DNA from 3 places in the Nocardia sp. NPDC051052 genome. Region 3 is predicted to be linked to each of the others. Evidence: riboswitches for the same ligand, from Rfam matches in the RefSeq annotation. Region 3 holds a riboswitch; each other region holds the start of a gene.
The links. A riboswitch is a leader RNA that binds a small molecule or an ion and turns the genes downstream of it on or off. The one in region 3 is predicted to bind S-adenosylmethionine.
Positions count from the first base shown of each region.

Region 1: another riboswitch for S-adenosylmethionine. It lies ahead of ACIBCN_RS12465 (aminotransferase class V-fold PLP-dependent enzyme); the one in region 3 lies ahead of ACIBCN_RS32205 (rhodanese-like domain-containing protein).
Region 2: another riboswitch for S-adenosylmethionine. It lies ahead of ACIBCN_RS03165 (amino acid ABC transporter permease); the one in region 3 lies ahead of ACIBCN_RS32205 (rhodanese-like domain-containing protein).

Region 1 covers NZ_JBITFL010000003.1:458,657-462,863, forward strand. Annotated here, with positions in the region: gene ACIBCN_RS12460 (flavin reductase family protein) at 165-716, shown strand; gene ACIBCN_RS12465 (aminotransferase class V-fold PLP-dependent enzyme) at 754-2,115, opposite strand; SAM riboswitch class IV at 2,163-2,276, opposite strand; gene ACIBCN_RS12470 (LysE family translocator) at 2,387-3,034, shown strand; gene ACIBCN_RS12475 (Pls/PosA family non-ribosomal peptide synthetase) at 3,365-4,207, shown strand, end outside.
Region 2 covers NZ_JBITFL010000001.1:713,211-717,417, reverse strand. Annotated here, with positions in the region: gene ACIBCN_RS03175 (glycosyltransferase) at 1-1,042, shown strand, start outside; gene ACIBCN_RS03170 (hypothetical protein) at 1,110-1,823, opposite strand; SAM riboswitch class I at 2,043-2,137, shown strand; gene ACIBCN_RS03165 (amino acid ABC transporter permease) at 2,376-3,404, shown strand; gene ACIBCN_RS03160 (amino acid ABC transporter ATP-binding protein) at 3,401-4,168, shown strand; gene ACIBCN_RS03155 (ABC transporter substrate-binding protein) at 4,168-4,207, shown strand, end outside.
Region 3 covers NZ_JBITFL010000010.1:330,446-334,652, forward strand. Annotated here, with positions in the region: gene fgd (glucose-6-phosphate dehydrogenase (coenzyme-F420)) at 1-89, shown strand, start outside; gene ACIBCN_RS32200 (O-succinylhomoserine sulfhydrylase) at 168-1,382, opposite strand; gene ACIBCN_RS32205 (rhodanese-like domain-containing protein) at 1,453-1,869, opposite strand; SAM riboswitch class IV at 1,884-2,000, opposite strand; gene ACIBCN_RS32210 (hypothetical protein) at 2,064-2,510, opposite strand; gene ACIBCN_RS32215 (FAD-dependent oxidoreductase) at 2,970-4,207, shown strand, end outside.

The DNA.
Region 1 (4,207 bases), on a different contig from region 3:
TTTTTCTTTAACCCACCGCCACCACTGATCTCGCAAGCACATGGGTAACTCACCGGGCACCGGCTACCCCACCCCGTCCATACTGCCGGTCGCCAACGCCACCCTCACCCCACCTAAGTCTGGCCTAAATACGCGGAGAGGCGGGACGGCGTAGTTTTGGGCGGGTGACCGAAGCAGAACGGCCCGCCACGGATTTCCAGGTCCCTGATGATCTGAGCGGAATCACCGCCGAGCAATTCCGCGCCTCGATGCGCCACTATCCGGCGGGCGTCACCGTTGTCACGCTGAACTCTCCGAACGGCCCGATCGGCTTCACCGCGACGTCTTTCGCGTCGCTGTCGCTGGCGCCCCCGCTGGTGTCCTTCAACATCGCGCACACCTCTTCCAGCCTGACCGCTCTGCTCGATGCCGACTCCGTCGTCATCCATTTCCTCGGCGAACACCAGCACGACCTGGCTCAGCGTTTCGCCCGCACAGCTGCGGACCGTTTCACCGACCGCTCGCTGTGGACCACCCTCGACACCGGCGAACCGGTCCTGCACGGCACCCCCATCTGGCTGCGCGCCACCATCCACCAACTGATCCCGCTCGGCGACCACACCCTCGTCGTCGGCCTGGTGACCCGAGTCCACGACAACACCAACGAAACTCCCGCCGCCGCTCCCCTGCTCTACTACAACGGCCGCTACCACCGCCCGACCAAACTCGGCGACTGAGCGCGGTCGTCCAGGTCGGACGACCGCTATTGCCGGACTAGCCGACGAGGCAGGGCGCCGCGCCGATCGAGGCTTCGGAGGTGAACGGGCGGGTTTCGGGGGTGGGGTTCCAAAGTCCTTGCGTGGTGGCGTAGTTCCAGGCCGGGCCGGTGCGCACGAGGGTGGCGACGGCTTCGATGAGCCGGTCTACGTCGGCGAGGGTGGTGCCGAGGCCGATGCTGGCGCGGAGGGCACCGTCGAGGTCGAGGCGGGCGAGCAGCGGGTGCGCGCAGAAGCGGCCGTCGCGGACGCCGATGCCGTGTTCGGCGGAGAGGTAGGCGGCGACGTGGCCGGGGACGAAGCCGTCCAGGGTGAAGGCGACGATGCCGACCGTGTCGGGGGCGTCGTTCCAGATGCGCAGCAGGTTGACGCCGGGGATGGCGGCGAGGCCGTCGCGCAGTCGGTCGGCCAGGCGGTGTTCGTGCGCGGCGAGGGTGTCGGCGTCGATTCGACTGAGCGCGTCGCAGGCGGCGGCGAGTGCGGCGGCGCCGAGCACGTTGGGTGAACCGCCCTCGTGCCGCTGCGGCGCGGGCGCCCATTCGGCGCCGGTGGTGGTGACCTCACGGACCGCGCCGCCACCGGCCAGGTAGGGCTGCGCGGTGTCGAGCCAGTCGCGGCGGCCGACCAGCACGCCCGCGCCGAACGGCGCGTACAGCTTGTGCCCGGAAAACGCGAGGTAGTCGATGCCGGTGTCGCGCAGGCTGATTCGCCGGTGCGGCGCGAGCTGAGCGGCGTCGACGAGGATGCGGGCGCCGCACTGGTGGGCGATGGTGGCCAGGCGCTCCAGCGGCAGCACCTCGCCGGTGACGTTGGACGCGCCGGTGACCGCGAGCAGCGCGGCGGGCTTGCTACACAGCTCGGCGACCAACCGCCCGACGGTCTCCTCGACGGTGGCCGCGGCTTGCACGACGCGGCGGCCGTGCCTGGTCCACGGCAGGAAGTTGGCGTGATGCTCGATGTCGAGCACCACGGTGTCGCCGGGCACGCAGGACGCGAGCAGATTCAGCGAGTCGGTGGTGTTGCGGGTGAACACCACCACCTGGTCGTCGGTCGCGTCGAGGAAGCGGGTCACCGAACCGCGGGCCGCCTCGTAGCACTCGGTGGAGATCCGCGAGGCGTAGCCCGCGCCGCGATGCACGCTCGCGTAGAACGGCAGCAGTTGCTGTACCCGGTCGGTGACCTGGGCCAATGCGGGTGCGCTCGCGGCGTAGTCGAAGTTGGCGTAGGTGGTCGTCCCGCCCTGGACGAGGGGCACCTGGAGGTCGTCGCCGGATACCCGGGCGAGGGGGGCAGAGCTTACCCACCCCGCCGACTCCGCCGTCTGCCGTCCCCTGGCGTCCTGAGTTACCACAGCAGTCATCACGAAAATCCCGTCGGCTCTGGGACCCGCAATCAGACGATTCGTCGAGTCCGCGCTTGCCGCACCCGGTCGGGTGTCAGCCCGGTCGTCACCCGGAGCACCCCACCGCGGAGGAGGGTTGCCGACCAGCAAGCCGGGGCTGAACGCTGGTACTCATGACCTATCCCGAGATTGGCAGATGTCCCCCGGCGCTGTCAACCACGGCGCCGCCGCGTGTGTCGGCGGGCAATAAAGCGTTGCCAATTCGGCCGTTCTGAGTTCACATCGTGAGGTGTCACTTTCGCTGCTGATCAGCTTCATCGGCCTATGCGTCCTGCTGGCGCTCACGCCGGGGCCGGATTCGTTCCTGGTGCTGCGGTTCTCGCTGGTCGACGCGCGACCGGGCGTCGCGGCCGCGATCGGGTCGTCGCTGGGCGGGCTGCTGTGGGCGGTGGTGGTCGCCGCCGGCGTCGCCACGCTGCTCGAGCAGTCGGCGACGGCGTACCGCGCGCTCAAGCTGATCGGTGGAATCTACTTGGTGTACTTGGGTATTCGCGCGTTGCTCGAGCAACGGCGGCAGCGCAGGGCCGGCCAGGAATCCGACGGCGCCGCCGGCATCGCGAAGGCGGGCGGCGGCACCCGCGCATCGGTTCGCTCGGCGTTCACCGCGGGCGTTGTCTCGTGCATGTTCAACCCGAAAGTCGGCCTGTTCTATCTCGCCGTGCTGCCCCAATTCCTGACCGAGGTCACCTTCGCCAACACCCTCGCGCTCGGTGCCGTCGAATCGTCGATTGCGGCGGTCGCGATGGTGCTCCTGGCGCTGGCCGCCGCTCGCGCGGTCGCGCTGCTGCGCCGCCCGAGGATCCGGGATCGGCTCGAACTTGCCAGCGCCGCCATCCTGACCGCCCTCGGCGTCGGCACCGCCGCCTCCGCGGCGTGACCCGAAACGCCCTGAGCTGCAGGATCACCAGGCCGATGAGGGGAATCACACCGGGTTGAGCAGGTCGGTTCAGCGACCGCCCAGCGAACCCACCGGGTAACCCGCCCACCAGGCCTTGCTTCGGCGCGCCCGGCAGAAATCGCCACGACCTGCAACAACCCCGCCCGCGTTCTCCCGAGCGGCATCCGCGGCGGTGAGCAACAAACGTCGACAACCCCGAGTACCGTGGACAACTGGTCACCAGGGCGTTTGCCAACTGGTAACCCAGCTATGACACAAACAACACCAGGGAAGTGCGAGGCAGGTCGAATGGGAGGTGGGCAGGGCGTCATGCTCCAACCACAGGTTGATGTGACGGTTGACCCACTACTCCGGACCGCGCACACGCCGCAGGCCCGGACCCTCGTCGACATCCTGACCGCGACCGCGCTGACCCATCCGGACGCACCCGCCATCGATGACGGCCAGGTGGTGCTCAGCTACCTCGAACTCGTCGTCGAGATCGAGAAGACCATGGCCAGGCTCGCCACGGCGGGCGTGCGGCCGGGCGACCGGGTCGGCGTTCGGATGCCGTCGGGCTCCAGGGAGCTCTACCTGACCATCCTCGCCGTCCTGTACGCGGGCGCCGCGTATGTGCCGGTCGACGCCGACGACCCGGACGAGCGAGCCCAGCTGGTCTTCGGCGAGGCTCAGGTCACCGCGATCGTCACCGCGGCGGGCATCGCGACGACGCCGGCGGGAATCCGTGCCGCAGCGGACAATCCGGCCGACGCGAGCACCAGCACGCTGCCGACCCCCACCGACGACGCCTGGATCATCTTCACCTCCGGCTCCACCGGAACGCCGAAAGGTGTTGCGGTGACTCATCGCAACGCCGCCGCGTTCGTGGACGCCGAGGCCCGCCTGTTCCTGCCGGATGCCCCGATCGGTCCCGGTGACCGGGTGCTCGCCGGACTCTCCGTCGCCTTCGACGCCTCCTGCGAGGAAATGTGGCTGGCCTGGCGCAACGGCGCCTGCCTCGTCCCCGCCCCGCGCGACCTGGTCCGCACCGGCGCCGATCTCGGCCCATGGCTGGTGCGGCGCGAAATCAGCATCGTGTCAACGGTACCGACGCTGGCCGCCACCTGGCCCGCCGAGGCGCTGGACGCCGTCCGGCTGTTGATCTTCGGTGGT
Region 2 (4,207 bases), on a different contig from region 3:
GGTGATCGAGCCGGTCACCGTGTGTGTTCCGGCTCGTGACGAGGCCGCGCGGCTGCCCGGGTTGATCGCGGATCTGCGGGCACAGCGTGGCGTCGCGCGGATGCGTGTCGTGATCATCGATGACGCGTCCGATGATGAGACCTATGCGATGGCCGTCGACGCGGTCGGTGGGGATCCGCGAATCACGGTGTTGCGCAACGACGCCGAGCCGCCCACCGGATGGACCGGCAAAGCCGCCGCGTGTGCGCGACTGGCCGAATCGGTGGTCACGCCCGTGCTGGTGTTCGTGGACGCGGATGTGCGGCTGGCGCCGGGAGCGATCGCCGCGGCCGTCACCGAATTACGCAGGCAGCGCGTCGTTGCGTTGGTGTCGCCATGGCCGATACAGCGGGCCGAATCGGTGGTCGAGGGCTTGGTGCAGCCGTTGCTGTGCTGGTCGTGGGCGGCCACGCTGCCGATCGCACCGGCCAACCGGAGCCTGCGACCGTCGACTTCCGTTGCCTGCGGCCAATTTCTGGTGTTCGACACCGCCGCCTACCGTGCCATCGGCGGACACGCGGCGGTGGCCGCCAGCGCCACGGAAGACCTCGACATCGCCCGAACACTGCGTCGCGCAGGACAATCCACCACCCTCGTTGCCGGGGGCCGCATGGCAAGCACCCGGATGTATGCGGGCACTGCCGAACTCGAGGCCGGTTACACCCGCTGGCTGTGGTCCGCGTACGGCGGCACCATCGCGGGCGGAGCGGTCGTGGGAACGATTGCCGCCCTGGCTTATTGGGTCCCGCCATTGGCGGCTATCAGTGGTCGTGGGGTGATCCGCCGCGCCGGTGTCCTCGGCTACGCGGCGGCCGTCACCGGCAGGCTGCTGGCCCGCTCCACCGAAACCTGCGGCCCGCTCTCCCCCGCTGATGTCCTTGCGGCCCTGGCCCACCCGTTCTCCGTGGCGGCCTACTTGCGGCTCTGGGCGCGCTCCCACCGCGCCCGAGGACGGGGCGCGCTGCGCTGGAAGGGTCGCGCGCTCAGGTCTGACGGCGGGTAGCCCGATCATTCGCGGCACCACGACTGCGGACCTGAAAATGACCCGCTCGCAACGTAAGCGGCACCACTTACGGAACCTCGGTGATCCCCACCGTCGGCAGGAAGAAGCAGGACTTGCCGCCGTTCTCGACGGTGCCGAAGACCGCGGCGAGCACCGTGCCCTGGCCGGTGTCGACAGGCACGGCGCGGACGCCACCCATCGGGAGGGCGGCGAAGAAGAAGTCCTGGATGGCGCGTTCGGCGATCGGGCGCAGGGCGACCGGGACCTCGGGCGGGATCATCGCGCGCAGGATGGTGGACAGCGGACCCATCGAGGCGAGGCCGCCGCGGCCGCTGGTCACGTTCAGCCAAGCCACCTGCATGCCGGTGGTGTCCGGCCCGTCCTGGTTCAGGCCGTAGGGGACGAAGGTGAACATGGTCTGTCCGGCCTTGACGGCGGACAGGTCGAGTCCGGGGATGGTGACCGAGGTCTTGGGCCATGGGCCCGGCACCGCACCGGCGACGGCCGGGGCGAGACCGAGGGAGTTGCCGTTGAGGCAGTACGCGGCCGCGGTCGGATAGAGGAACGGCTGCATGCCGAAGGCGCGCAGGCCGTCGATCGCGGTGTTGTAGACGCCGAACAGGTCGCCGGGAGCGACGGTGCCGGTCTGGTTGGTGCCGGGCGGCACGGGGGCCGTCGTGGGCGGCGCCGGGGCCGCGCCCGCGGTGGGGGCCGCGAGCGCCAGCGCGACCGAGCAGGTCACGACAGCGGACAGCATGGTCAGACGGCGCGGTACGGCCACGGAGACCTCTTCTCCTCGTCGACGCGAATCGAAGGCTGACGGTACTCCGGCAAACGCTGTGAACAGGCGGTATTGCTTGCGGCAAGCTCTCGGCGTGTCTCCCGGCCGCGACGGCGGCCCCTTACACTCACGATGATTACTTCCCTTGCCCAAGGGTCCCCCCGCTGGGCATGATAATTCGGCTCGACCCTGACATCATCCGGTGTCCGGATCGGACGACAACCATCCAGAGCGACCGAGAGACCTGGCTCGTCGACGTCGCAGCAACCCCCCGGTTCACCGGGTGCGGGTGCTTCCGCCGGGACCGATGGAGGAACCGAAGTGATCATCGCCGCTGTCCGAGGCACCCGTTGGCGCCGTCGCCATATCGATCAGTGCACAGTGACGTCCGCGAGCTGTCGGGGCTGACCCGCAGCCAGGCTGTTGCACCCGTCGCTGGCCGGGTGATGTGATCGCCGCCCGATGGGGGCGCGGTCTCGTTCGTTCTTCCGAAGGACCTCGACAATGAGTGAGCGCAGCGAGCGAGCAATAGGCATAGCTGCCACCGCAGTCATGACGGAGCACGGCGATTCGATCGCCACCGCCACGCCCGCACCCGGCGCCGGGACTGCTGTCCGTACCGAATCCGCGCTCGCGCCGGACGAATCCCCCACCGCACCGGGCGATTCCGCGCCGACCGTCGCCAAGACGTGGCACCCGTGGCGTTGGGTGATCAGTGCCGTCGCGCTCGTCCTGCTCGCGCAGTTCATGCACGGTCTGGTCACCAACCCGGGTTGGGATTGGCCGACTTTCGCGAAGTACATCACCGCCAAGTCGGTGCTGGCCTCGCTGAAGGTGACACTGGAACTCACCGCGTGGGGCACCGCCCTCGGCTTCCTGCTCGGCACCGCGCTGGCTATCGCGCGGTTGTCCAGCAATCCGGTGCTGCGGGTGATCTCGTGGTGCTACATCTGGGCGTTCCGGTCGATTCCGCTCATCGTGCAGCTGTTGTTCTGGTTCAACATCGCCTACCTGTACCACACACTGTCGGTCGGAATCCCGTTCGGCCCTTCGTTTTTCACCTTCGAGGTGAACGGCGTGATCAGCGGATTCACCGCGGCGGTGATCGGGCTCGCGCTGCACCAAGCGGCGTATTCGGCCGAAATCATTCGTGCGGGCATCATCTCCGTGGACGCCGGGCAACTCGAAGCCGCTGCCGCGCTGGGCATTCCGAAGGTGCGGCAGTTTCGCTCCATCGTGGTCCCGCAGGCCATGCGCTCGATCCTGCCCAACGCGACCAACGAGGTGATCAGCCTGTTCAAGGGCACTTCGATCGTGTCCGTGATGGCGATCGCGGAGCTGTTCTACCAGGTCCAGGTGATCTACGGCCGTAACGGGCGGGTGGTACCGCTGCTGCTGGTCGCCACCGCCTGGTACATCGTGCTCACCACCGTTCTCTCGGTGGCGCAGTACTACATCGAGCGCCACTACGCCAAGGGCACTCAGCGCACACCGCCGCCGTCACCGACACAGCGGGTCTGGCAGAAGCTGCGCGAGATCGCCGAATCCGGTTCCACCGCACCACGAGGAGCGACCCGATGACCGCCGCACTCGCCGTCGAGGTCCGCGGCGTCCGCAAAGCCTATGGCGCGCACGAGGTGCTGCGCGGCGTCGACCTGACCGTGCGCTCCGGCGAGGTGGTCACGGTGATCGGCCCGTCCGGTTCCGGCAAGTCCACGCTGCTGCGGGTGGTCAACCACCTGGAGTCGCTGGACGCGGGCACCGTGCACATCGACGGGGAGCTGATCGGCTATCGCCTGCGCCGCAATACTTTGCACGCGCTGCCCGACCGCGAGGTGCGCAAGCAGCGCTCCCGCATCGGGTTCGTCTTCCAGCAGTTCAACCTGTTCCCGCATCTCACCGTGCTCGACAATGTCACGCTCGCACCGCTTTCCGCGCAGCGCCGGGACCGCAAGGAGGTCGAGGCCGAGGCGCGGGTGCTGCTGGACCGGGTCGGCATCGGCGCACTGGCCGACGCGTACCCGCGCAGGCTGTCCGGCGGGCAGCAGCAGCGGGTGGCGATCGCGCGGGCACTTGCCTTGCGTCCCAGGGTGATCCTGTTCGACGAGCCGACCTCCGCACTGGATCCCGAGCTGGTCGGCGAGGTGCTCGACGTGATCCGTGACCTCGCGCACGGCGGCACCGCGCTGGTGATCGTCACCCACGAGATCGGCTTCGCCCGCGAGATCGCGGACACCGTGGTGTTTCTCGACGCGGGCGCGATCGTAGAGCAGGGCACGCCCCAGGCGGTTTTCGATAATCCGCGCCACCCGCGCACCCGCGCGTTCCTTTCCAGAGTCCGCTGATGAACAGGTATCCGATGAAGCTCTCCGCCCTGGCCACCG
Region 3 (4,207 bases):
TGGTCTTCCACGCCCCCGGCCACGACCAACGCCGCTTCCTCGACCTCTTCCAACGCGACCTGGCCCCCCGCCTCCGCGCCCTGGCCTGACCCACAGACCACCCGCACGTCGCACAGGGACTGAACGCCCGCTGCGACGTGCGGGCGTCGATCTGTGTGGACGATCCGCTAGCTGAGGGCGCGGTCGAGGTCGGCGAGGAGGTCTTCTAGGTCTTCCAGGCCGGTGGAGATGCGCAGGACGCCGTCGGAGAGGCCGATGGTGGCTCGGCCTTCGGGGCCCATGGCGCGGTGGGTTGTGGTGGCGGGGTGGGTGATCAGGGATTTGGCATCGCCGAGGTTGTTGGAGATGTCGATGATGCGTAGGCGGTTGAGGACTTCGAAGGCGCGCTTCTTCGCCTCCTGCGGGGGGGCATTCAGTTCGAAGGTGACCACGGTGCCGCCGGCGCTCATCTGGCTGGTGGCCAGGTCGTGCTGCGGATGTGATTCCAGGAACGGGTATTTCACCCAGCTGACCGACTTGTTGGACTCCAGGAAGCGGGCGATGCGCAACGCGGATTCGGTCGAATGGCGCACGCGCAGCGGCATTGTCTCCAAACCCTTGAGCAGCGTCCACGCGTTGAACGGGCTCAGGGCCGGACCGGTATGGCGCATCAGGGTTTTCACCGGGCCGTCGATGTAGTCCTTCGCGCCGAGGATGGCGCCGCCGAGCACCCGGCCCTGGCCGTCGATGTGTTTGGTGCCGGAATAGACGACCACGTCGGCGCCCAGTTCGAAGCCGCGCTGCAGCAGCGGGGTGGCAAAGACGTTGTCCAGCACCACCTTCGCGCCCGCGGCGTGCGCGAGTTCGGTGACCCGGCGCACGTCGACGAGGGTCTGCATGGGATTGGCCGGGGTCTCGAAGAACACCGCCTGGGTGGGCACGGACAACGCCTGCTCCCACTGCTCCAGATCTTCGCCGTCGACGAAGACGGTCTCGACGCCCCAGCGCGGCAGGATCTCGTTGCACACCACGAAGCAGGACCCGAACAGGCTGCGCGCGGCGACAATTCGGTCGCCGGCACCGAGCAGCGCGCCCAAAGCGGTGAATACCGCGGACATTCCGCTCGCGGTCGCGAAGCATGCCTCGGCGCCGTCGAGCAGCCGCATCCGCTCCTCGAACATGGCCACCGTCGGGTTGCCGTAGCGGGAGTAGACGAAATGCTCCACATCGCCGGTGAACGCGGCCTCGGCGGCCTCCGCGCTCTCGTAGACGAAGCCCGAGGTCAGGTAGAGCGCCTCGGAGGTTTCCTCGAAACCGGAGCGGCGCAACCCCCCGCGCACCCCGAGGGTCGCGGGGCCGACGCCCTCGGGCAGCGGCTTGTCGAACGCACCACCGGTAATCACGACTGCCTCCCTACGCCGCACGACCGCACCTCGGTACCCACCAACGCCGTCGCGGACCTACAGCACGTGCTCATGACTGCCGCCAGGGCAAGCCGAGGGCACGCCAGCCGGTTCCGCCGCGATGTCCGTCGGCGTCGACCGGGCCTTCGAAACCCTCGAGCACGTTGTACGAGGTGCCGAATCCGGCCTGCGTCGAGGCGATCGCCGCGCCGATGGAGCGCTGTCCCGAGCGGCAGAGGAAGATCACCGGGGCTTCGGGATTGTGGCCGTCGAGCGCCGTGACCAGCTGCTCGGTGAACTCGCCGTTGCGCGTGCCGGTCGAGTCGACCCACTCGATCAGCACCGTCGGGCGCTCGATCGAACTGGTGTCCGGCACGCCGACGAACTTCCATTCGGCCTCGGTACGCACGTCGACCAAGACAGCTTCGGGGTTGTCTCGCAACAGATCCCAAGCCTGCTGCGGGGTGATGTCACCGGCATAACTCATCTGGACCCTCCTAGAATCCGCACTTGCCACGCTCGGGTTTGACGCGCGGCCAGGTCGTCACCCGGAGCACCCCACCGCGGAGGAGGGTTGCCGACCAGTATTGCCGGGGCTTGACACTGGTTCTCATGACCTTCTGCTGAGATTGCCTGGACTGGGGTCACCCTGTCAAATGGCTGCTCACGGTATGAGAATGCTCAATTACAGACCAGCCATTTGTCGCCGGATCTGGTCAGATTCCAGGTGGAAGTCTGCTCATCGCCGTCGACCTTGGTGGTGACCGTCGCCTTCGCCCGGTCGCCGTCGACCTTCGGATCATCGAGTTTCGTGATTTCTACAGTCTTTCCGCCGCCGGACCGCCCGGCAAGTGGGGACCGCTTCGGATCGAAGCCCTGGCAGCCCGCGCCTGGTGGGGGCACCAGGTCGGTGTTGTTGGACCCCTCGACGAAGTCGCGCACCGCGGCGGCGATCCGGTCCGATTCTGTGACATTTTTCTCAGCGGGCGACAGCACCCCGCCGAGCACGATCGCGCCGAGCACGAGCACCGCGATGACGGCCGCGGCGACGAACGGTGCCACGGAACGCTTGTCGGTCTGATCGACCTTGATGACTTCGTCCTCGGCAGGTGACTGCTGATCGCTCATACGACGATGATCCCTGGTCGGCGGCGATATCCGGCGCGCGCCCCCGCACTGCCCCGGCGCAGGCGACGAAGGTTGTTGTGCCGCGCGGGGAATCAACGGTGCGCGAGCGGGTAACCCCGTAGCGCACGTCGGCGGCATCCGTTCAGTTCACGCACCGCCGAGGGCGGCCGCACGCACCACCGATAGAATCGCGAGACTGCGGCCTGCTGTCATAGCCGCGGCTGGGGTGGCCACGAGCCGACAACTCCAGCGTCCGCGCCGCCAGGTGCAACCAGCCAGCGCGTAACTTAGCCTAGGCTAAGGAAGACGCCGTTAATTTGTTCTCGACCATAAGGGTGCGCGTAAAAGATGACCGAACAGAGTGCAGAGTCGATCAGCGGTGTTCGCGAGCCCTCCGTGGTTACGCAGGCTGCCTCCTCCGGGCTTGACGCGGACACCGCCGGTAACCGCCCGCTGCGCATCGCCATCGTCGGCGCCGGACCGGCCGGGATCTATGCCGCCGACGCGCTGATGAAGTCCGATGCCGAGGTCAGCATCGACCTGTTCGAGCGCATGCCCGCGCCGTTCGGGCTGATCCGCTACGGCGTCGCGCCGGACCATCCGCGCATCAAGGGCATCATCACCGCCCTGCACAAGGTCCTCGACAAGCCGCAGGTGCGCCTGCTCGGCAACATCGACTACGGCACCGACATCACCCTCGATGACCTGCGCACCTTCTACGACGCGGTGATCTTCTCGACCGGCGCCAACGCCGACCGCGCGCTGGGCATCCCCGGCATCGGCCTGGACGGCTCCTACGGCGCGGCCGACTTCGTGTCCTGGTACGACGGTCACCCGGACGTGCCGCGCACCTGGCCGCTGGACGCGGAGAAGGTCGCCGTGCTCGGCGTCGGCAATGTCGCCCTCGACGTGGCCCGCGTGCTGGCCAAGACCGGCGACGAGCTGCTGCCGACCGAGATCCCGCCGAACGTCTACGCGGGCCTCAAGGCCAACAAGGCGCTCGAGGTGCACGTGTTCGGCCGCCGCGGCCCGGCGCAGGCCAAGTTCACCCCGCTGGAGCTGCGCGAGCTGGATCATTCGCCGACCATCGAGGTCATCGTCGATCCCGAGGACATCGACTACGACGAGGGCTCCGAGGCCGCGCGCCGCCACTCCAAGCAGGTCGACATGATCGCGAACACGCTCGAGCAGTGGGCGATTCGCGACGTCGGCAACCGCCCGCACAAGCTGTTCCTGCACTTCTTCGAGTCGCCCTCGGAGATCCTCGGCGAGGACGGCAAGGTCGTCGGCCTGCGCACCGAGCGCACCCAGCTCGACGGCACCGGCAACGTCAAGGGCACCGGCACCTTCAAGGAATGGGACGTGCAGGCGGTCTACCGCGCCGTCGGTTACCTGTCGCAGAACCTGACCAGCCTGCCGTTCGACGACCAGGCGGGCACCGTGCCCAACGAGGCGGGCCGCGTGATCGGCGACGAGAACGCCGACGGCGCCGACCGCTACGTGCCTGCCACCTACGTCACCGGTTGGATCAAGCGCGGCCCGGTCGGCCTGATCGGCCACACCAAGGGCGACGCGAACGAGACGGTGGCCTGCCTGCTCGACGACAGCGCGAACTTCACCCCGGCCGCGCAGCCGGAGCTGGACGCCGTCACCGCCTTCCTGGAGGGCAAGGGCATCCCGTTCACCACCTGGCAGGG